Regions from separate parts of the Sphingomonas sp. UYP23 genome, predicted to be linked through region 1. Evidence: riboswitches for the same ligand, from Rfam matches in the RefSeq annotation. Region 1 holds a riboswitch; the other holds the start of a gene.
What was found. Region 1 has a riboswitch for thiamine pyrophosphate ahead of ACVWYO_RS15740 (TonB-dependent receptor). Riboswitches for the same ligand answer to the same signal wherever they lie in the genome.
Positions count from the first base shown of each region.

Region 2: it holds a riboswitch for thiamine pyrophosphate, as region 1 does, so the genes downstream of both, thiC (phosphomethylpyrimidine synthase ThiC) here and ACVWYO_RS15740 (TonB-dependent receptor) in region 1, are expected to answer to the same signal.

Region 1 covers NZ_JBSSBX010000001.1:3,179,847-3,191,629, reverse strand. The annotation lists gene pnuC (nicotinamide riboside transporter PnuC) at 101-658, opposite strand; gene ACVWYO_RS15745 (phosphotransferase enzyme family protein) at 658-1,800, opposite strand; gene ACVWYO_RS15740 (TonB-dependent receptor) at 1,805-4,114, opposite strand; TPP riboswitch at 4,145-4,254, opposite strand; gene ACVWYO_RS15735 (RluA family pseudouridine synthase) at 4,287-4,979, opposite strand; gene ACVWYO_RS15730 (M15 family metallopeptidase) at 5,025-5,876, shown strand; gene wrbA (NAD(P)H:quinone oxidoreductase) at 5,866-6,468, opposite strand; gene ACVWYO_RS15720 (pirin family protein) at 6,604-7,302, opposite strand; gene ACVWYO_RS15715 (LysR substrate-binding domain-containing protein) at 7,428-8,333, shown strand; gene ACVWYO_RS15710 (AI-2E family transporter) at 8,330-9,394, shown strand; gene ctrA (response regulator transcription factor CtrA) at 9,503-10,207, shown strand; gene ACVWYO_RS15700 (amidohydrolase) at 10,281-11,783, opposite strand, start outside.
Region 2 covers NZ_JBSSBX010000001.1:1,936,388-1,948,170, forward strand. The annotation lists gene ACVWYO_RS09585 (LOG family protein) at 1-121, opposite strand, end outside; gene ACVWYO_RS09590 (phytoene desaturase) at 216-1,721, opposite strand; gene crtY (lycopene beta-cyclase CrtY) at 1,718-2,920, opposite strand; gene ACVWYO_RS09600 (sterol desaturase family protein) at 3,037-3,834, shown strand; gene ACVWYO_RS09605 (DUF2141 domain-containing protein) at 3,758-4,195, shown strand; gene ACVWYO_RS09610 (MipA/OmpV family protein) at 4,267-5,142, shown strand; gene ACVWYO_RS09615 (ferritin-like domain-containing protein) at 5,332-6,357, shown strand; gene ACVWYO_RS09620 (ferritin-like domain-containing protein) at 6,400-7,437, shown strand; TPP riboswitch at 7,468-7,578, shown strand; gene thiC (phosphomethylpyrimidine synthase ThiC) at 7,619-9,535, shown strand; gene ACVWYO_RS09630 (ParB/RepB/Spo0J family partition protein) at 9,582-10,409, opposite strand; gene ACVWYO_RS09635 (ParA family protein) at 10,481-11,275, opposite strand; gene ACVWYO_RS09640 (16S rRNA (guanine(527)-N(7))-methyltransferase RsmG) at 11,272-11,783, opposite strand, start outside.

The DNA.
Region 1 (11,783 bases):
CCGCCATCAGTTTTGCAACAAAGCCCAGTCGATGTGCAGTTCCTAGTATCTTTGCACCAGTTGCTGACCAAGAAGTACCAGAGCGGTGGTCGGGCGGTGCCTAGACCTGCTGCGCGCTGCGCCAGCGGCGATACCCCAGGACCGCGAGGACGATCATCGCGGCATAGAGCCCCGCGGTGAGCATCAGGCCCTTGACCCCGAACATGCCGACATAAATGATGTCGACCGCAATCCACAGCAGCCAGCTCGCGCGGTGGCGGCGCGCGGTCCAATATTGCGCGACGAGGCTGAAGCTGCTCAGCGCGGCGTCGATCCATGGAAGCGCCGCGTCGGTATAGTGGCTGGTGCCCCACCCGATCGTCACCGCGCCAATCGCCCCCGCCGCCAGCGCGAGTGCCGCCGGCACCGCGCGGAGCGGCTCGACCACGACCGCGCCGCTATCCTCTTTGCCGCGCGCCCAGATGATCCAGCCATAGAGGATGGCGATCCCGAACAGCGCCTGCAGCACCATGTCGGCATAGAGCCGCACGTCGAGGAACAGCTTGAAGTAGAGCGCGCAGGCCAGCAGGTTGATCGGCCAGCACAGCATCCGCCGCGCGGCGGTCAGCCAGATCCCCAGAAAACTGACGATGACGGCGACGATCTCGAGCGCGGACATCAGCCGGGAACCCCGCGTTCGATCGCGTGCAGGAAGGCTTGTCCGTGTGGCGCGAGGAACCAGTCGGCGTGGCCGAGCAGATACTGCTCCCACGCTACGCTCGCCTGCGCGGCATCGCCGACGACGCCCGCGAAATAGTCGATCTCGGACAGCGCGAATTCGAGATGGACGAGCGGGAGCACGCGCAGCACCACCTCCACCTCGCCGCGATCGAGCGGGCGGACCGTGGCGTAGCCCGCGAGCAGCGCTTGCGCGGTTTCGGGATGGCCGATCGTCGCGTCTGCCCCCTGCCCCAACGCCAACCAGTCGATCGCGGTGCGCTCGATCGCGGTGGCGAGGTCGTGCACCGCGCAGGTGCGGTCGGCGAGACCGAAGTCGAACACCGTCTCCACCTGCCCGTCCGCGCTCCATAGGACGTTCGAAGGGTGCCAGTCGTTATGCGTCCACACCTCTTCGCGCACCGCCAATGCGTCCGACACACCTTGGCCGAGCTCGGCGAACAGTCGCGCGACCGCCGGCCGCCAGTCGCGCGGTTCGAGAAAGGCAGCAAGCGCCGGCCGTGCGGCGACATACGCATCGGCCGCCGCCACCGGGTCGTTGCTGGGAAGAATGGAGAAGCTCGCGACCAAGGGCTGCACCGCGCGCGCCGGCGCCGCGAAACCGCGCGAGGCCGCGTGCAGCCGGGCAAGCGACGCGCCTGCCGCATGCGCGTGCGAGACGGAGAAAAACGGCGTCCAGGAAAGCCGTTCGCGGTACAGGTCGAGCCCCGCGCCCTGGCGATGGAGCTCATAGGTCCAATCCCCGACCGCTATCGCGCTTGTCCCCTCGTCGGTCAGCAGGATCTCGGACACCGGCACCCCGCCCGCCGCGAGATGCGCGATGAAGGCATGCTCCTCCGTAAGCCCCGCAGGCGTCCGCACCGCCGGGTGGTGTCGCTTGAGCACGAACACGCCGCGTGTCGTGCGCACCCGCGCCGCCGCCGAGAACGGCCGCGGAGAATGCCATTCGAGCGCCTCTAGCTGCCCGGCCGCAGGGAAACGCGCGAGTGCCGCCGCGGCTTCGGCCTGCGTGATGGCGGGCCAGGTCGGCGGCTCGAGCGTGGTGCCCATGCCGTGCACGAGATGCGGAGCGCTTGCGGCCATGCGCTCAGAACACGCGCGACAGCGTCGCGATCAGCGCCGCGCCGCTCCCGACATAATAGGCCGGCGCCGCCCCGGCGATGACGCTCGCGCCGCGCCCGATCGTGTCCTGCGCGTTGGGGGTGACCGCCGCGACGCCCGACAGCACGCGCGGATTGGTCACGTTGATCGCATTGAGCCGCAGGTCGGTGCGCTTGCCGTCGAGCCACGCCGCCAGATGCACGCCGACCGACAGATCGAGCGTCGCATAGCCGGGAATGCTCTCGTCATTGACGAAGGTGGCGTACTGCCGCGCGACATATTTCAGCGCGCTGCTGCCGAAGAAGAGGCCGTCGTCATAGGTCCCGCCGAGCCCTGCCTGGAAGGTGGGGCTCGACACCGCATGCTTGCCACGCGTCGGCAGGAAATCCGCGCCGACCTGCAGGTCATTGTCGAGCCGCGCGCGCAGATATTCGCCCGAGACATAAAGGCTCACGCCGGCGGCGGGGCGGTAATCGATCTCGCCATCGACGCCGTAGGAGGTCTGACTGCCCGCATTGAGCGTCGAATTGACCTGCGCGCCGCCGACATCGACCAGCGTGCCGAGCTGCCGATTGCGGAAATGGTAATGGAAGGCGGTCACCGACGCCGACAGGCTTGGGTCGATATAGCGATAGCCGAGCTCCTGCGAGACCGAATATTCGGTCTTGAGCGCGTTGGTTCCCTGCGTGCTGAGCTCGCCGCCATCATAGCTGTTGTAGAGCGTGAACTCATTGGGCCCGCGGAAGTTGGTTGTGATGTTAGCGAACAATTGTTGCCGGTCGTCGAGCCGATAATGGACCGCTGCGCGCGGGAGCGCCGCGAAGCTGTCGCGACGCACCGCGGATTGCGGACCGGGCAGATAGTTGCGCCCGTTGCGCAGCAGGTCGACGCCCTTAAACCCGACGTCGACGCTCAGCCGCGGCGTCAGCGTAATGCTGTCGGCGAGGAAGAAGCCCTTGGTTACCGTGACGGTGCGCTGATCCTCATAAGCGAGCAAGCGACCATCGGCGGTGCGGATCGCATTCTCCTGATAGCCCCACGGGTCGACCGGACGCCCATCCGCGCGCACCGCGCCGTAGGTCTGCAGCACGCGGTCCTTGCCGTAATCGAACCACAGGCCAGCGGTGATCCGATGCGCCCCGGCGGCCAGCGTGAGCTTGGCAACGGTGCCGCCGCGAAACTGCTCGCCGGTGTAATTGCCGAGCACGGTCGCCTCGCCATCGACCGCGCCGGGCAGCGCGACCGGCCCCAGCGCCTCGGTGCCGAGATAATTGCCGGTGGTGGCAAGCGCAGTGCCATAGGGCGAATTGCCGTAGCCGAACTGGAGATAGCTCGTCGTGTCGAGCGTCAGCCGGTCATTGAGCGCCAGATGGAGCGGCGCCGCGACATAGACGTTGCGGAACGGCGCGCGGTACAGCCGCCAGTAATTGGTGTTTCCCGCGCTGTAGTCGCGATCGTAATTGAACCCGCGCCCCGCGGCCTTCCAGTCGGCGAGCGTCGGGCTGGGATAGGTCGAGGAATTGGCGTCGTTGAACGACACGGCAAGGCTCGCGCGGTTGCCGTTGCCCCATTCGTTGAGGAGCTTGGCGTCGACATGCTGGCGCGTATCAAACCCCGCCCCGCGCCAATTGTCGGCGCGGATGTTCGAATAGGACAGGAACGCCTTGAGCCCGGTCTGTCCGATCGTGCCGGTATCGACCCGCACGAAGGCACGCCGCGCGGCGTACGACCCGAGCGAGAGATTGACCAGCGCCTGCGGGTTCGCCTTGGGATCGTCGAGCGTCAGCGACAACAGCCCCCCCGCCCCGCCGACGGTCGGCGAGTCGATATCGACCGCGCCTTGCGCGAGCGTGATCTGCTTAAGGTTCTCGGCATCGGCGAATTGCGCGGGATAGGCGTAGTAATAACCGATGTCGTTCTGCGGCGCGCCCTCAAGCAGCACCCCGATCTCGTCCTGACCGAGCCCGCGCAGCGTCAGGCTCGAGCTGGTCGAAAGGCCGTACGGGTCGCTCGACGAGACGTTGGCGCCGGGCAACAGGCCGACCAGCTGGAACGCGTTGAGCGTCGGCGCCTGCTTGGTGATGAAATCGGCCGAGATCGCGCTTTGCGCTTTCGGCGCGTGCTGGTCGGGCAGCAGCCCTTCGGGATCGGGATGGCCGGTGACGACGATATCGCCAGGCTGGTCCTTGTCCTCGGCAAGCGCCGGCACTGCGGCCAATGCGGCCGACAGCATGGCGAGCGCGAGCGCCCCGCGCGCGACACAGCCACCGTCGATTCTGGAAAGCCTGCGCGTCATCCGTCGTCACTCCTACACGGAGGGATAACGGAGTCTGCCGCCAGCCCTCCCTACGCCGGTATCAACCGGATCAGGTTCAGCGGGTCGTGGGCTGCAGCCCACCTCTCAGCCGCGCATCAGCGGCCCCCCGGGGAGCGCGGGGCTTAGTCGGTCAGGTCACGCGAGGAAAGCGCTATTCCTGCGCCGCCGCGTCGGCCTCGGTGAACCCCGCCGCGATGAAGCGCTCGGGCAGCGGCGCCTTGGCAATGATCGGTTCCTTGCCAGCGCGCGGCACGGTCAGTTCCGCTGCATGGAGCAGCGTCGCGCTGCCAGCCGCCTTGGTGCCGTTCCCATAGATCGGATCGCCGACCACCGCCGCGCCGAGCGCTTCGGCAGCATGGACGCGGATCTGGTGCGTGCGGCCCGTCTCGGGAATGAACTCGACGAAGCTGCGCCCGTCCTTGATCGACAGCACGCGCCATGCGGTGCGCGACGCCTTGCTGCCCTTGGCGCCGAGCGGATCGCCGACCATCCGCCAGCCCGTCTCGGCCGTGCTGACCTTGGCGAGCGCCAGGTCGATCAGCCCGCTTTCGCCCTCGACCACGCCCTCGAGGACCGCAAGATAGCGCTTGCGCACCAGCCCCTGCTCGAAGGCCTGTTGCAGCCTGGCGTGCGCCTTGGGATTGCGCGACAGCAAGAGGCAGCCCGACGTATCGCGATCGAGCCGATGCACCGGCACCGGCCAGCGCTTGAAGGCGAAGGTCAGCCCGTCGAGATGGTTTTCGAGGCTGAGCGACCCATCGCGCGGACGGTCGACCGGAAGACCGGCGGGCTTGTCGATGACGAGCGCCTCGCCGTCGAGAAAAAGAACATGATTGGCTAGCATGTCCCCCCCTTGCCACCGCAAGCGCCGACATGCCAGAGGCGCGCCGTGCGACGGACCGGAACTTGGGCGATGGGGATCGCGCTGGCGCTGTGGGCTGCGCCGCCAACGCTCGCACAGACCGCGAATTCCCCGCCGGCCCCGACGAGTCTTCCGCCCGGCGTCTATGCCGGCGACTTGCCCGCAGCGATGGCCGATGGGCGCATGCTTGGCCACTTGCCGTATCCCGAAACCGCGCGGACCGAATTGGTCGCAGCGCCCCCCGGGTTCGCGCTCGGTCAGCCGTGCATGGTTCACCGCGACGCCGCGCCAGATCTCGCGCGCATGCTGACCGCCGCCACGCTGACGCCCGGCGTCGGCGCGACGCTGCGCGGTATTTCCTGCTTCCGCTCGATCGCGCATCAGCGCGCGGTGTTCTGCCACAATGGCCGTCCCGGCCGGTGCGGCGACCCGGCAATGCGCGCGCGCTCGGTTGGGCCGCCGGGTTTCAGCGAGCACGCGACGGGCTATGCGATCGATTTCGGAATTCGCCCGTCGGCGGGCTGCGCCGATGTCGACACGTGCATGGCGACGACCGCGGCCGGGCGCTGGTTGATCAGCCATGCGCCCGAGTTCGGCTTCGAACTGTCGTTTCCGATGGGCAATGCGCAGGGCGTAACGTGGGAGCCGTGGCACTGGCGCTGGGTCGGCGCCAACGTCAACGTGATGGGTGCGGCGCGAGCTCGCCTGGCGGTAGCCCGCGCGCGCGCGACCTATCCGGCAAGCCCGCGGGTGACCGACGTGTCGGACATCTGGCTCAAGCCACCCTCGGTGCCGCCGCCGGTCGTACTGCCGCAACTGCTGCCTCCGCCGATCATCGCTCCGGTCGAGCGACGGAGGCGCAGGTTGTTCAGGCTGTGAGCTTGGCGGCGGTCTCGGCGATCCGCTTGCCCTGATAGCGCGCCGCGGCGAGCTCTTCGGCATGCGGCTGCCGGCTGCCGTCACCATCGGCGATCGTCGTCGCGCCATACGGCGATCCGCCGAGCACTTCCTGGACGCCGGTCATGCCCTTGAAGCCGTAATCGAGGCCGACGATCGTCATGCCGTGATGCATCAGGTTGGTGATGATCGAGAAGAGCGTCGTCTCCTGCCCGCCATGCTGGCTCGCGGTCGAGGTGAAGGCGCCGCCGACCTTGCCAATCAGCTTGCCGCCGAACCACAGGCCACCGGTCGTGTCCCAGAACGACGCCATCTGGCTTGGCATCCGTCCGAAGCGCGTCGGTGCGCCGACGATGATCGCGTCATAGTCGGCAAGCGCATCGGGGCTCTCGATCACGGCATGCGCGGTATCGGTCTTGAAATGTGCGGCCTCGATCACCGCTTGCGGCGCGGTTTCGGCGACGCGGCGGATGTCGACCTCGGCACCACCGGCGCGCGCGCCTTCGGCGACGGCATCGGCCATCTGCTCGATATGGCCGTAGGACGAGTAATAGAGCACGAGAACTTTGGTCATGGAAAAATCCTTCTTCTTGGCGCCCCTCCCGCTTGCGGGAGGGGCTGGGGGAGGGAAGTCTGAATGGGCGAGGTTAGTGCCTGCGGCACGCCCCTCCCCTAACCCCTCCCGCAAGCGGGAGGGGGATTGCTCACATTACTGACTGTCGACCAGCACCAGTTCGGCGTCTTCGAGCGCGGTGATCGTGACGGTCTGGCCGCCATCCATCGCGGCGCCATCGCGCGCCTTGAAGGTCTGGCCGTCAATCTCGACCGATCCTGTCGCCGGCACCAGATAGGCATGCCGCCCGGGACCAACCTCATGCGTTATCGTCTCGCCAGCGCGCACCAGCGCGGCCAGCACGCGCGCCTCGGCACGGATCGGCAGTGCGTCGGTATCCTCGGCAAAGCCACTCGCGAGCGTCACGAACTGCCCTGAGCGATCGTCCTTCGGGAAAGGCTTGGCGCCCCAGCTCGGCGATCCGCCCTTGCGGCTCGGCTCGATCCAGATCTGGAAGATCGTCGTCTGCTCCGATTCGAGATTGTACTCGGCATGGCGCACGCCGGTCCCGGCGCTCATCACCTGGACGTCGCCCGCCCCGGTGCGGCCTTCATTGCCCATCGAATCCTTGTGCGTGATCGCGCCCTTGCGGACATAGGTGACGATTTCCATGTCGCGGTGCGGATGCGGTGGAAAGCCGCTGTTCGCGGCGATCTCGTCGTCATTCCACACGCGGATCGCGCCCCAGCCCATGCGGGCGGGTTCGTAGTAATTGGCGAAGGAAAAATGGTGGCGCGCATTGAGCCAGCCATGCTCGGCATGGCCGAGGCTTTCGAACGAACGTTTCTCGATCATCGTTGGTCTCCCGAAGGAATTGCGTTGAAACCAAGATAGGCATTTGGATTGCGCGGTAAATGGAAACACTGGAAACCGATCGTTTCGACATATAAGAGAACGCATTGTTTGGAGCTTGCCACCGAATGCGTCTTCCCGATCTCGAAGCCTGGGCGATCTTCGCCAGTGTTGTCGAACATCGCTCGTTCAGCGGCGCCGCCGATTCGATCGGCGTATCGAAGGCGACGGTGTCGAAAGCCGTGACGCGGCTCGAGGCACATCTCGGGCAATCGCTGTTCCATCGCACCTCACGCCGGCTGACGCTGACCGAGACCGGCAAGGGCCTCGCCGAGCACGCCGCGCGCATTCTGGCCGAAGCCGTTGCCGCCGAGGAGGCCGCGCACGATGCCGCGACGACGCCGACCGGGCTGGTCCGGCTTAGCGCGCCAATGACGCTGGGCCTCGCCATCGTCGCCCCGCTCGTGGCAGAGTTTCTGCACCTTCATCCCGGCATCGAGATCGAGCTGATCCTGTCCGACGCCAAGGTCGACATCGTCGCCGAGGGGTTCGATATCGCGCTGCGCATCGCCGATCTGCCCGACAGTTCGCTGCGCGCGCGCCGACTTGGACCGATCGCCATCCATGTCGTCGGGTCTCCCGCGTATTTTGCGCGACACGGCCGGCCGACCCACCCGGCCCAACTCGGCGAACATGCCTGTTTCGGCTACACCAACGTCACCGGACCATGGCGCTTCTTCGGCCCCGACGGCGCCGAGGCGGCGGTGCGGCCGAGTGGCCCGCTTTCATCGAACAGCGGCGATGCGCTGCTCCCGGCGCTACGGGCCGGGCTCGGCATCGGATTGCTGCCCGATTTCATCGTCGGCCCGGACATTGCTGCTGGAACGCTCGAAGTCGTGCTCGCCGACTGGCACGGCCCGCCGATCGCGCTGCACCTGATGACACCGCCTAGCGCGCTGCGCCCGGCACGCGTCGAGGCGTTGATGCATTTTCTGACGGAAAAAGTCCGCAATCCCTGCGTCACCGAAACGTGAAGCGCCTCGCCCCCGATGCCGACGATGCCCGCTTCATCCGTCGCGTCCTGATCGTGATCCTCATCGTCGCGCTCACTGCGGTGGTGTGGCGCGCGGGCAATCTGCTGATCCTCGCATTCGGCTCGATGCTCGGCGCGGTCGCGATCCGCGCGATCGCCGAGCTGTACGGCCGCGTCGTCCCGCAGCGCGCGACGATGCCGCTCGCGGTGACCACGGTGCTGGCGGTGATCGGCTTTCTCGGCTGGCTGTTCGGCGTGCAATTCGCGCAGCAGATCAACGAGCTCGTCACGCAGCTTCCCCATCTGCTCGACCAGCTGTCGCGCTGGATGTCGCAATCCCCGGTCGGCGCCAAGATCGTCGAGGCGGTCAAGGCGGCGTTCGCCGGGTCGCGCGTCGCGCGCGATATTGGCGGGCTGCTGAGTGACGGCGGCGAGCTCATGCTCAATTGCATCCTGCTGCTCGTCGGCGCGCTGTTCTTCTCGGCCGACCCGGAAATCTATCAGCGCGGCGCGCTGCTGCTCGTCCCGCCGTCGGTCCGGCCCGCCTTTGCCGATGCCCTGGTCGATGTCGGCACCACGCTGCGTCTCTGGCTGCGCGCCGAGCTGATCGGCATGACGTCGATGGGGCTACTCGTCGGCACCGGGCTGTGGATCGCGGGGGTGCCGTCGGCCTGGGCGCTCGGATTGCTCGCGGGGCTCAGCGAATTCATTCCCTATGTCGGGCCGACCGCGGCGATGCTGCCCGCGCTCGGGCTTGCAGCGACCGCGGGGACGACGCCGCTGATGGGCACGCTGATCACCTATGCGATCGTCCGCGTGATCCAGACCAATTTCGTCACACCCTATGTGCAGAGCCGCGTGATCGACATCCCGCCCGCGATCACGGTGTTCGCGATCATCGCGATCGGCTTCGTGTTCGGGCTGTTCGGATTGTTCTTCTCGGCCGGGCTGCTGGTCGTCGGATTTTCGCTCGTGCGCAGCCTCTATCTCCGTGACGTGCTTGGCGAGGACCTGACCGGCGATACCGAATCGCCCCGCGACTCGCGGATTCAGGCCGATTAATGCGAAATTAACCTTTTGCCTTCATCACTGATCAGGTTAATGGTTTGTGTCAGGCAGATCGGGCCGCAGGGGGCTCCGAACGTCTGAAGAGAAACGGGGACCGCCCAGATGCGCGTATTGTTGATCGAGGACGAGCCGACGACCGCAAAGGCGATCGAGCTCATGCTGACGGCCGAAGGCTTCAACGTCTACAAGACCGACCTCGGCGAGGAAGGCTTGGATCTCGGCAAGCTGTATGATTACGACATCATCCTGCTCGACCTGAACCTGCCCGACATGCACGGCTACGACGTGCTGAAAAAGCTCCGCGTCGCGCGCGTCCAGACGCCGGTGCTGATCCTGTCGGGGATCAACGAGATGGACAGCAAGGTCCGCAGCTTCGGCTTCGGCGCCGACGATTACGTCACCAAGCCGTTCCACCGCGAAGAGCTCACCGCCCGCATCCACGCCGTCGTCCGCCGCTCGAAGGGCCATAGCCAGTCGGTCATCCGCACCGGCAAGCTCGCGGTCAATCTCGACGCCAAGACGGTCGAGGTCGATGGCAGCCGCGTTCACCTGACCGGCAAGGAATATGCGATGCTCGAGCTGCTGTCGCTGCGCAAGGGCACGACGCTGACCAAGGAAATGTTCCTCAACCACCTGTATGGCGGGATGGACGAGCCCGAGCTCAAGATCATCGACGTCTTCATCTGCAAGCTGCGCAAGAAGCTGTCGCTCGCCTGCGAGGGTGAGAATTACATCGAGACCGTCTGGGGCCGCGGCTATGTGCTGCGCGAGGCCGACGAAATGATGACCCCAGCGGCGGTCGCCTGAGGCTCTAAGGTTTACCGCTCCCGCTGCGGCGGGAGACAGGCCGCGACATCGGGGGACGTCGCGGCCTTTTTTGTTACTTGCGGCTCCACGCTTTCGCGCCGCCGATCCAGGTCTGTTCGATCTTGGTCGCGCGGAGTTCCGTCGGCGAGGCGAGCAGCGGATCACGATCGACGATGATGAAGTCGGCGCGCTGCCCAACGCCGAGGCGTCCGAACTTGTCCTCGGCAAAGCCGGCATAGGCCGCCGCACCGGTGAACGCCCACCATGCCTGTTCGCGCGTGATACGCTCTTCCGGACGCCAGCCGCCGAACGGCTGTCCATCGGCGTCCTGCCGCGTGAACGCCGCAGCCCATCCCGCGAACGGATCGGGCTTCTCAACCGGATAATCCGACCCGAAAGCAAGCGTAGCGCCGTTCTTCAGCATCGCGTTCCACGCATAGGCGCCGACCAGCCGATCGGGCCCGAGCCGCGCTTCGGCCATTGCGCGGTCGCTCGTCTGGTGCGTCGGCTGCATCGAGGCGATGATGCCATTCTTGCCGAAGCGCGGCAGATCGACCGGATCGACGATCTGCGCATGCTCGATCCGCCAGCGGCGATCGCCCTTATAGGTATCGGCCATATCCTCGATCGCGGAGAGGACCTCGGCATTGGCGCGGTCGCCGATCGCATGGACCGCGACCTGATAATGATCGAGCGCGGCGCCGCTCATGTAATTGCGGATCACGTCGTCGGACATGAACCCAGCACCTGACTGGCCGGGTGCATCGCTATACGGCTTCTTTAGCCACGCGCCACGCGAGCCGAGCGCGCCATCGGCATAAAGCTTGACCCCGCCCATCCGGAGCTTGTCGTCATACAACCACGGCGTCGGCCCGGCGCCGCCGATCCGCACCGCGGTATCGACCCCCATGCCATAGCTCATGATCCGCACGCGCAGATTGCCCGCATCGCCGGTGCGGCGATACGCCAGCCAGTCGTCCATGCTCGTGCCCATGTCGGCGGTCGCGGTGATGCCGTAGCCGAGCAGGATCTCCTGCGCCTTGAGGAAGGCGACATCGCGCTCCTTGGGCTGCGGCTGCGGCACGACCTTCTCGACCAGCGACTGCGCCGCATCGACGAACACGCCGCTCGGCTGCGTGCCGGTCTTCTCGATCCGCCCACCGGCCGGCGAGACGGACTTCGGCGAAATGCCCGCGGCCTTCAGCGCCGCGCTGTTGCCCCAGCTGGCATGGCCGTCGGCGCGCGCGAGCCAGACCGGACGGTCGCTGACCACGGTGTCGAGCTCGGCTGCAGTCGGGAAGCGGCCGAGATTCCACACTTCCTGGTTCCAGCCGCCGCCGATGATCCACTTCTTCTCAGGGTTAGCGGCGGCATAGGCCGCGATCCGCGCCTTGGCCTCGTCGAGCGACTTGGTGCCCGACAGATCGAGCTCGAGCGCGCGGAAGCCCAGTTCCATGACGTGCCCGTGCGCGTCGATGAATCCGGGGAGCAGCACCTTGCCGTGTTCGTCGGCCCTCCAGTCGAGCTTGACCGGACGCTTCTCATTGTCGGCGAGCAGCTTGACGACCTTACCCTC
Region 2 (11,783 bases), 1.2 Mb from region 1:
CGCCGCCATAGACCACGCCGATGCCGCGTTCGGCGAGCGTGCGGCCGACCTGGCGCGCGCATTCGATATAGATGGGGTCGGCTGGGGTAGCCGAACCGCAATAGATAGCGAGCCGCTTCATGCGCGCGTCGCCCCGGCGCAGGCCGGGGCCGCTGCGTTGCGACGGGGTGCCCCGATCAGGGCGACCCCGGCCTTCGCCGGGGTGACGGAAATGCTCATCGTTCACCTTCCAGCATCAGCGCCGCGGTCGCCTTGGCGCTTCCCACCACGCCGGGAATCCCGGCGCCCGGGTGCGTGCCGGCACCGACGAAATAGAGGTTCGGGATATGATCGTCGCGATTGTGGACGCGGAACCACGCGCTCTGCGTCAGCAGCGGCTCGAGCGAGAAGGCGCTGCCGAGATGCGCGTTGAGATCTGCTGCAAAATCGTTGGGCGCATAATGGAACTTGGTGACGATCCGATCATGGATGTCGGGGATCAGCCGCCGCCCGATCTCGTCGAGGATGCGCTTTTCGAGGATCGGGCCGATCTCGTCCCAATCGACCGGGAACTTGCCCATGTGCGGCACCGGCGCCAGCGCATAGAAGGTCGAATGCCCCTCGGGCGCCATCGACGGATCGGTGACGGTCGGATGATGGAGGTAGAGCGAGAAATCCTCGGGCAGCACGCCGTGATCGTAGATGTCGCTGAGCAGCCCTTTGTAGCGCGGCCCGAACAGGATCGTGTGGTGCGGGATCCCCGGCCAAGTCCCCGTAATCCCGAAATGGACGACGAACAGCGACGGCGAATAGCGCTTGCGCGCGAGCGCCTTCTTGGTGCGCTGCGCACTGCGCGACGATTTGAGCAGATCGCGATAGATGTGCATCACGTCGCCATTGCACGCGACCATGTCGGCATCCTGGTGCCAGCCGCTCGCGGTGGTGACCCCGGTCGCGCGGTCGCCGAGCGTTGCGATGTCGACCGCGGCGTCGCCCAATCGCAGAACGCCGCCGAGCCGTTCGAAATGCGTGACCATTCCGTCGATCAGCTTGCTCGTCCCGCCCATCGCGAACCACACGCCGCCGTCTTTTTCGAGCTTGTGGATCAGCGCGTAGATCGCGCTCGTGTTCATCGGGTTGCCGCCGACGAGCAGCGTATGGAACGACAGCGCCTGGCGGAGATGCTCGTCCTTCACGTAACTCGACACGATCGAATAGACCGAGCGCCACGCCTGATATTTGGCAAGCGGCGGCGCCGCCTTGATCATCGACGCGAAGTCGAGAAACGCGACATGGCCAAGCTTGCGATAGCCCTCTTCGTACACGCCAGCGGCATATTCGAGGAACTTGGCATAGCCCGCGACATCGTCGGGGTTGAGCTTGGCGATCTCGGCGTTGAGTGCGGGTTCGTCGTTCGAATAATCGAACACCGTGCCGTCGGGCCAGTTGAGCCGGTAGAACGGGGTGACCGGCGCGAGCGTCACGTCGTCGGCCATGTCGCGGCCGGTCAGCGCCCACAATTCCTCCAGGCACGGCGGATCGGTGATCACGGTCGGCCCGGCGTCGAATACGAAGCCGTCTTTTTCCCAGACGTACGCACGGCCCCCGGCCTTGTCGCGTGCCTCGAGCAGCGTCGTCTCGATTCCCGCGGATTGCAGTCGGATCGCGAGCGCCAGCCCGCCAAAGCCCGCGCCGATCACGATCGCCGTGCGGGCCTGCGCGCGCACCGGGTGCGAACTCATGCCTTCACCCCGCCTGGCAGCACGCCGATCGCGCGCAACGCGCGGCTGATCGGTACCGGCGGCTTGCCGGTCAGGATCCGTGCCTTGTCCATCATCGTCGATCGTCCTGCGTAGAAGCGCCGCACCAGGCGCGGGTCGAGCCGGTAGAAGCGTTCGAGAATGCGATAGCGTTCCTCAGGCTCGGCCGCGCGGAACAGCATCTTGTCGAGCATACGGTAGAAGCCGCGGGCCTGCCATGTGCTTCGTGCGTGGTCGTACGTCAGGCTGTGCAGCGCCGCGCCCGAAAAATCGCGCGCGTCGGCGATCAACGCGGCGAGCCGCACCGCATCGGGCAGCGAATAGCCCGTCGTCGGATGGAACAGCCCCGCGCGCATCCCCGCCTTGGCGACCTTGTTGCCGCCGGATTGCCAATAGGCCTCGAAATCGCCGCCCATCGTCACTGGCAGGACGCCCGATTCCTCGCGGATGATCGTATGCGTCGCCCAGCCATGCGCCGCGGCATAGGCCCGCACGCGATCCGCGATCGGGTCGGCGTTGCTGCCGCTGCCGGGCTGCGGCCGGTACAGATCGGGGGTGTCGCTGTAATAGGTGTCCTCGACGAACAGGCGGGTCGGCGAGAAGGGCAGCGTGTAGACGAAGCGATAGCCATCGATCTGATCGACCGTCGCGTCCATCACGATCGGACGCGTGAGGCCATGCGGCGCATCGAGCTCGAATTCGATCCCGACAAATTTCTGCCAGCCCAGATCGAGCAGCCCCAGATCGCCGGGCCCGCGAGTGTCGATCACGCCCTTCGCCTCGAGCCGATCGCCATCGGCGAACACCACCGCGGTCGGGCCTGCGGCAAGCACCTTGCGCCCGGTCATCAACGCGTGCGCCGGCAGCGCGGCGCGCAGCGTTGCGTCGAGCCGGGCGGATTCGATCGAATGATAGGCACTGTCGAGCGTCCGGGCGTGCGCCGGGAAGGCAATGTCATACCCTTGCCAACTATAGCTGACGAGCGGCGCGACGATCCAGCGATCGGCGTCGCGAACGTCGCTGGCGAAGAACGACCAGAGGTGGTTGCCGCCGAAGGTATCCGACCGCTCGACGATCCGCACATCGAGCCCGGGGTGTCGCTTGGCGAGCGCCAGCGCGATCAGCCCGCCGGCCAGCCCGCCACCAACGATGGCGATGTCGCAGGAGAGGGTCGCTGGCATGACCAAGGCGATAGCCGAAATGCCGCGCCGTGCAAACGGATCGGGTCGATCGTGGGGCTTACGGGTGCGGGGCGAATCTCGCTGACTTGCTCGCCGCTCTCGGTTAGACTGCGGGCATGCTTCTCGCGATCCTTGCTTCCGCGCTCGCCATGTCGCTGATCGTCGGCGTGCGCTACCTGATCGTGTCGGGGGCATTCGCGGCGGCAACACGCGCGAAGCATCCCGGCCTCTATACCGGCCTGTCGACGCAAATGCGCCGCGAGGTCGCGTGGAGCCTCGCCTCGGCGCTGATCTATGGCGTACCCGCCGGGATCGTCGCCTGGGGGTGGAAGACGCTCGGCTGGACGCGGATCTATGCCGACATCCACGCCTTTCCGTTATGGTATGCCCCGCTTTCGGTGCTGCTCTATCTGTTTGCGCACGATACGTGGTTCTATTGGACCCATCGCTGGATGCACCAGCCGAGCGTATTCAAACTCGCTCATGCAGTGCACCACGAAAGCCGTCCGCCGACCGCCTGGGCGGCGATGGCGTTCCATCCGATCGAGGCGATCACCGGCGCTGTGATAATTCCGCTACTGGTCTTCCTTATTCCCATCAATATCGGCTGCCTCGGCTTGGTCCTCGCGATCATGACGGTTATGGGGGTTACCAATCATATGGGGTGGGAGGTATTTCCCCGGTTCATGTGGAAGGGCCCAGTGGGAGCATGGCTGATCACGGCCAGCCACCACCAACGCCACCACGATCTCTATCGAGGAAATTATGGTCTCTATTTCCGTTTCTGGGATCGGCTCTGCGGCACCGACAAGGGCGTCGGCGATTTTGTCAAAGCGCATGCGCAAGCTCGCCTGCGTCAGCGGCGCGGGGGCGGCGGTGTTGCTGGCGCTGCCGGGCGCGGTGGCGACGAGTGAGCTGTCGGTCGATCTCGTCAATCTGCGGTCGCACAAGGGTTCGGTGCGGATCTGCCTGACCGCCGATCCCGACAATTTCCCCGCCTGTATCGACGATGCGCAGGCCGTGACACGCTCGATCCCTGCGACCGCCGCCAGTCTCAGCTTCGAAGGGCTGGCGCATGGCGATTATGCCGTCGCGGTGATCCATGACGAGAACAACAATCGCAAGCTCGACACCTTTGCCGGTATTCCGCGCGAAGGGTTTGGTTTTTCGCGCAATCCCGCAGTGAGTTTTGGCCCGCCACGCTTCGCCGCGGCCCGTTTCACCTTGACGAGTGATGCCGATCGGCAACAGATCAGAATGCGTTATTTGCTTTGACCGTTGCTATACGGACCCAAAGCGTTGCGCGGGCGTTACGGCCCCAAATCCTTAGCTTTCGGAGCTGCCCCGTGATCGATCGTCGTCTTCTCGTTTCCGCCACTGCACTGCTTTTGGCGAGTGCAGCCCCCGCCTTTGCGCAAAGCACACCCCCGGCGCCCGCCGACAACGATCAGATCGCCGCCGATTTCAACAAGGATTCCGTGACGGTCGCCGTGGCCGGCGCCTATCTGCCCGATTATGACGGCTCGAACGATTACCGCTTCGTGCCCGCGCCCGCCGCGATCGGCTCGGTCAAGGGCTTCAACTTCTCGGTGATCGGCAACCGCGCGAGTATCGATCTGATCCCGAACCGCCCGGGCCAATCGATCGATCTGCAGTTCGGCCCGGTCGGCGTGATCAATTTCGATCGCTCGAGCCTCAAGAACATCGACGACGTCCGCGTCCGCGCGCTGGGCAAGCGCAGCACTACGCTCGAACTCGGTGGCTATGTCGGGATCGGCAAGACCGGCGTCATCACCAGCCCCTACGACAAGGTGTCGGTCTCGGTCAGCTATCGCAAAGGCGTGACCGGCGCGCATAACAGCGGGATCTGGCAGCCGAGCTTTACCTATCTGACGCCGCTCAGCCGCAAGGCCGCGGTGGGCATCCTCGCATCCGCACAGCATGTCGGGCAGGGCTATGCCGATACCTATTTCAGCATCACCCCGACGCAGAGCCTGGCCAGCGGCCTGCCGACCTATGCCGCGCGCTCGGGCTGGAAGAACTATTCGCTTGGCGGCTTTGCAACCTATTCGCTGACCGGCAATCTGCTGCACGGCGTCAAGGTCATTGCCGGCGGCACCTATTCGCGCTCGCTGGGCGATTTCTCTTACAGCCCGATCGTGCGCATCGCGGGCTCGCCCAACCAGTGGCTCGGCGCGGTCGGTCTCGCTTACACCTTCTAAACCCTTCTCGATTCAGCCGATATTCAGAATCCGTCGTGGAGCGCCCGTGGCCGCCCCACGGCGGATTTTGTCTTTTCCGCCTGCCGTCGTTATTGTCCGACGTGTCACCTATTCTGGCCTTGCGCCGTCGTGCGCGAGGTGCCACGCCAGCGGCGCAATCTAGCGTTTCAAGCAAGAGGGTTCGCCCCAATGAACGACACCGAAGACCAGTTGATCGAGCGCCTCGAAGCCCACACCGATCGTCGGAACGAACGCCGTGAATTCTTCCGCACCGCGCTCGGCGCTGGCGCGGTTGCCGCGGTCGGCGCCGCCGCCGTCGCGGTCGGCACCAGCGCGTCTGCTCAGGCGACCGCGGAAACCGACATCCTCAACTTCGCGCTCAACCTCGAATATCTCGAGGCGCAATTCTATTCCTACGCCGTGTTCGGTACGGGCCTGGCCAACAGCCAGCTGACCCCCGGAAGCGCCAGCACGACGACGCAAGGGGCGGTCACCGGTGGTCGCCAGGTCAGCTTCAGCGACCCGCTCGTCGCGCAATATGCGCGCGAGATCGCGGGCGACGAAACGCAGCACGTCGCTTTCCTGCGCAGCCAGCTCGGCACCGTCGCGGTCGCGCAGCCCGCGATCGACATCGGCAGCACCGCAACCAGCGCCTTTACGGTCGCCGCGCGCGCCGCCGGTCTCGCGACGAATGCGAGCGGCGCAGTCGACAATGTCAACGGCACCTTCGATCCCTACGCCAATGACCAGAACTTCCTGCTCGCCGCCTTCCTGTTCGAAGATGTCGGCGTGACGGCGTATAAGGGCGCGGCGTCGCTGCTGACGACCAAGACCTATATCGATGCCGCCGCCGGCATCCTCGCCGCCGAGGCCTATCACGCCTCGATCATCCGCACCGTGCTCTACAGCAAGGGCCTGGCGACGCCGTCGCTGCGCACCGCGGCCGGCGCGATCTCGGACGTGCGCGACAAGCTCGACGGTACGTCGGACGACGATCAGGGCATCGCCTCGGCAGTGGTGGCGAACAGCCAGCTCGCAGCGCTCAATGGTCTGACGGCATCGAACATCGTGCCGACCGGGCTCGATGGCATCGCCTATGGCCGCAGCACCGCCAACGTCCTCAACATCGTCTATCTCAATAGCCTGGCGGTGGCGAAGGGCGGCTTCTTCCCGAACGGGCTCAATGGCTCGATCGTGACCAGCGCCGCGAACTGATCCGTCCACATCTTCAAGCTTGCCCGAACGGGAGTTCCCCCAGTGATCGATAGCGACATCCTCTTGCAGGTTCTCGACGCCGGCGAACGCCGCCGCGCCGAACGCCGTAATTTCCTGCGCAGCGCGGGCGTGGCCTCCCTCGCCGTCGGCGGCGCTTCGCTGTTGTCGGCTTGCGGCGGCTCGTCGAGCGGCACTGATTCGTCAGCGACCGATACCAGCACGCCGACTCCGAGCCCAAGCTCGACCAGCACGCTGCAGGACCAGGACACGCTCAATTTCGCGCTCAACCTCGAGTATCTCGAAGCGCAATTCTACAGCTACGCCGTCACCGGCGCCGGCCTGCCCAACGTGTTGATCGCGAAGGGCGATGGCAACCAGACCGTCCAGGGCACCGTGACGGGCGGCCGCAAGGTCAGCTTCACGGATCCGATCGTCCAGCAATATGCGATCGAGATCGCCGCGGATGAAGTCGCGCACGTCGCCTTTCTGCGCTCGGCGCTTGGCGCTGCGACGGTCGCCATGCCTTCGATCAACATCGATGGGGGCGCCAACGGTGCTTTCTCGGCGGCTGCGCGCGCGGCGGGGATCGCGACCACCAACGGTGTCGTCGATAGCGTCAACGGCACGTTTGACCCGTATGCCAGCGACGAGAATTTCCTGCTCGGCGCGTTCATCTTCGAAGATGTCGGCGTGACTGCTTACAAGGGCGCTGCGCAAACGATCAACACGACGCTGTTGCTCGATGCCGCTGCGGGCATCCTTGCGACCGAGGCGTATCATGCCGGCCTGATTCGCACCGTGCTCTATTCGAAGGGCCTCGCCACCCCGAGCCTGCGCGTCAATGCCGGCCTGATCAGCAACGCGCGCGACAGCCTCGATGGCACGAGCGACATCGATCAGGGCATTACCGGGGATTCGGTCACCTCGAACCTCGTACCCGTCGATGCCAACGGGCTCGTCTACGGCCGCACCGCGGGCCAGGTGCTCAATGTCGTCTATCTTAACAAGAATGCCGTGGTCGGCGGGGGCTTCTTCCCCAACGGCCTCAACGGCAACATCCGCACCAGCGCAGCAAACTAGTTGCACGCGGCGCGCGAGCGCCTAGACTGACGCCATTCCCCGGGGGGCTGCTGATCGGCGGCTGAGAGGGGGGCACGAGCCCCCGACCCGCATCAACCTGATCCCGTTAATACGGGCGTAGGGAGGGAGCGGTGTCCATCGGGAAACCGTCTTTGCTCCGTGCGATATTGGAGCGAAGAGCATGGCCGACCTTCTCGCACGCACTGAAATCGGTGTGACCACCGGCCCGATCCGGGGCTCGCGCAAGATCCACGTTCCATCGGCGGCGATTCCTGGTCCGGGTGTCGCCATGCGCGAAATCGTGCTCGAGCCGTCCTGTGGTGAGCCGCCGCTGCGCGTCTACGACACGTCGGGACCCTATACCGACCCCAAGGCGCGGATCGACATCAATCTCGGCTTGCCGACGCTGCGGCGCGACTGGATCCTCGCCCGCGGCGATGTCGAGGACTACGCCGCGCGGGAAATTCGCCCGGAAGACAACGGCTTGACCGGGCCGGACCGTTCGGCGGGGGTGCCGCAATATCCAAACGTCGTGAAGCGTCCGCTAAGGGCACGCGCAGGCGCTAATGTCAGCCAGATGCACTATGCGCGGCGCGGCATCATTACGCCGGAGATGGAATATGTTGCGATCCGCGAAAATCTCGGGCGCGCGGCGGCAAAGGAAGCGCTGATCCGCGACGGCCAGGACTTCGGCGCGTCGATGCCCGATTACGTCACCCCCGAATTCGTCCGCGACGAGATCGCACGGGGCAGGGCGATCATCCCCAACAACATCAACCATCCCGAATCCGAACCGATGGCGATCGGCCGCAACTTCCTGGTCAAGATCAACGCCAATATCGGCAACTCCGCCGTTGCGAGCAACGTCGCGGCCGAAGTCGACAAGATGGTCTGGTCGATCCGCTGGGGTGCCGACACGGTGATGGACCTGTCCACGGGCCGCAACATCCACGACACGCGCGAATGGATCCTGCGCAATTCGCCCGTTCCGATCGGCACCGTGCCGATCTACCAGGCGCTCGAAAAGGTCGGGGGCGTTGCCGAGGATCTGACCTGGGACATCTTCCGCGATACCCTCATCGAACAGGCCGAGCAGGGCGTCGATTACTTCACGATCCATGCCGGCGTGCGTCTCGCTTACATCCCGATGACCGCCAAACGCGTCACCGGCGTCGTCTCGCGCGGCGGGTCGATCATGGCGAAATGGTGCCTCGCGCATCACAAGGAGAGCTTCCTCTACGAGCGCTTCGACGAGATTACCGAGATCATGAAGGCGTATGACATCGCATACTCGCTCGGCGACGGTCTGCGCCCCGGCTCGATCGCCGATGCGAACGACGAAGCGCAGTTCAGCGAGCTTTATACGCTCGGCGAACTCACCCACCGCGCCTGGAAAAGCGACGTCCAGGTGATGATCGAAGGCCCCGGCCATGTGCCGATGCACAAGATCAAGGAAAATATGGAGAAGCAGCTCGAAGTGTGCGGAGAGGCGCCGTTCTACACCTTGGGGCCGCTCACCACCGATATCGCACCGGGCTACGACCATATCACCAGCGGTATCGGTGCTGCGATGATCGGTTGGTACGGCACCGCGATGCTCTGTTACGTCACGCCGAAGGAGCATCTCGGGCTGCCAGACCGGGACGACGTCAAGGTCGGCGTGGTGACCTACAAGCTCGCCGCGCACGCTGCCGATCTCGCCAAGGGTCATCCCGCCGCCAAGATGCGTGACGATGCGGTCAGCCGCGCGCGCTTCGAATTCCGCTGGCGCGATCAGTTCAACCTGTCGCTCGATCCCGACACGGCCGAGCTCTATCACGACGAAACGCTGCCCGCCGAAGGCGCGAAGACCGCGCATTTCTGTTCGATGTGCGGTCCTAAATTCTGCTCGATGAAGATCACGCAGGAAGTGCGCGATTTCGCCGCCAAGCAGAACCAGTCCGCGGCAAGCTTTCTGGCGGCGACGCCGCCGGTCGACGCGGCCGATGCCGAGCGTGCGGCATTCGCGCGTGGTGCGCAGGCAGAGGCGGGGATGGCCGAGATGAGCGCTGCGTTCAAGGCGCAGGGCAGCGAGCTCTATCTGCCCGCGGCGGAATAATCCGCGAACCGGCGGAGGCCAAACGCGTCCGCCGGTTGCCCCCTCGCTAGATTCGTTCGCCGGTCAGCCGCTGACAGACCATGTCGAGCTGATCGAGCGTCGAATAGGATAGTGTCAGCGTACCGCCCTTGGCGCTATGCGCCACACGCACCGACAGGCCTAGCAGGTCGGCCAGCTGATGCTCGAGCGCTGCGAGATCGGGATCACGACCCTCGGTGTCGCGCTGGCCCCGCGGCGCCGGCTTGGCGGCTCGCGCCATGCGCTCGGTATCGCGTACCGAAAGCCCGCGTGCGACAACTTGATCCGCGAGCGTCTCGACGTCCGGCGCACCGATCAGCGCCCTGGCATGCCCCATCGTCAGCGCACCATTGACGACTCGTTCCTGAACTGGGGTGGGTAATTCGAGCAGACGCAGCAGATTGGCGATGTGACTGCGCGATTTGTTGACCAGCTTACCAAGCGCCTCCTGGGTATGGCCGAAATCCTCGATCAGCCGATGATAGGCCTCGGCCTCTTCGATCGCGTTGAGATCCTGCCGCTGGATATTCTCCACCAACGCGACTTCGAGCGTCTCGGTATCATCGAACGCGCGCACGATGACGGGCACTTCGTGGAGCCGCGCACGCTGCGCCGCACGCCAGCGGCGCTCGCCGGCGACGATCTGATAGCCGGTCCCGTGCGGCCGGACGACGATCGGTTGGAGCACTCCGCGCAGCGCAATCGACTGCGCCAGCTCCTCGAGCGCCGCTTCGTCGAAATGGCGGCGCGGCTGGCCCGGGTGCGGGGTCAGCGATCCGACCGGGAGGGAACGCACGCCGGGAGAGGCATTCTCCTTGCCCTCGCCAACGGGCTCTTCGCGCGCGAGGTCCCCCATCAGGGCATTGAGACCACGGCCCAAGCCCGACCGGGGCTTAGGGCGCGAGACTGGAGGAATCGTCGAGTCGGTCATGCGGCCCTTGCCGGTTGCGGGGTATCGAGAGCGGGCAGGCGTGCGATCAGCTCGCGAGCGAGGGCGATATACGCTTCGGAGCCAGGGCAGCGATAATCGTAAATCAGGGCCGGCAGGCCATGGCTTGGCGCTTCGGACAGGCGGACGTTGCGCGGGATGACGGTGTCGAAGACCACCCGGCCGAGCACGGCACGCACGTCGTTCGAGACCTGATCGGTGAGCCGGTTGCGCCGGTCGTGCATCGTCAGCGCGACCCCCATGATCGACAGCGCCGGGTTGAACCGCTCGCGGATCCGCTCGACGGTGCTGAGCAGCTGGCTAAGCCCCTCAAGCGCGAAGAATTCGCACTGCAGCGGCACGAGCAGCGAGTTCGACGCAACCATCGCATTGAGGGTAAGCAGACCGAGCGAAGGCGGGCAATCGATCAGCACGACATCCCAGCGATGATCGGACCGTGCGAGGGCGCGCGACAGGCGATGCGTCCGCTCCTCATATTCCACCAATTCGATCTCAGCGCCCGACAGATCGACTGTCGCCGGGACGATGTCGAGTTTCGGGACGCAGGTCGGAATCGCAGCGACTTCGATCGACGTTTCGCCGAGCAGGATATCGTAGGTCGAATGATGCCGGTCCGCCCGAGCGATGCCAAGCCCGGTCGAGCAATTCCCTTGTGGATCCAGATCGAGGAGAAGCACGCGCAGCCCGGTCGCGGCGAGTGCGGTGCCGAGGTTGATCGCGGTCGTCGTTTTTCCGACCCCGCCCTTCTGGTTCGCGACGGCAATCACGTTCATCGGCGTGTGACCCTTGATGCGAGAACGATCAGTGAGTCGGGATCGGTTACACTGTGTTCCACGTGAAACACCCCGTCCCAGACCTGCTGCGCCGCGGCGACATCCGCCAGCGCCGACCGTCCTTTTGGCAGAATCCAGCACGTTGCGGAAGACGCACACTTCGCACCCCATGCAAAAAGACTGTCCAACGATGCTACGGCGCGCGCCGAAATAATTCCGGCATCGACCGCAACGTCCTCGATCCTCGCGGCTTTGACCGTGACCCGATCACTTATCCCCATCGCGTCTGCCGCATCCGAGAGGAAATCTGCGCGCCGTCGGCGAGGCTCCACGAGCCAGACGGGGCGCTCGGTAAGCGATGCGACGACCAGCCCCGGAAAACCCGCCCCGCTTCCGATATCGAGCCACAGTCGGTCATCTTGCGGTGCAAGTCGCACGAGCTGCGCCGAATCGACGATATGTCGCGTCCACATCGCCTCGAGCGTCGATGGTGCAATAAGGTTCTGTC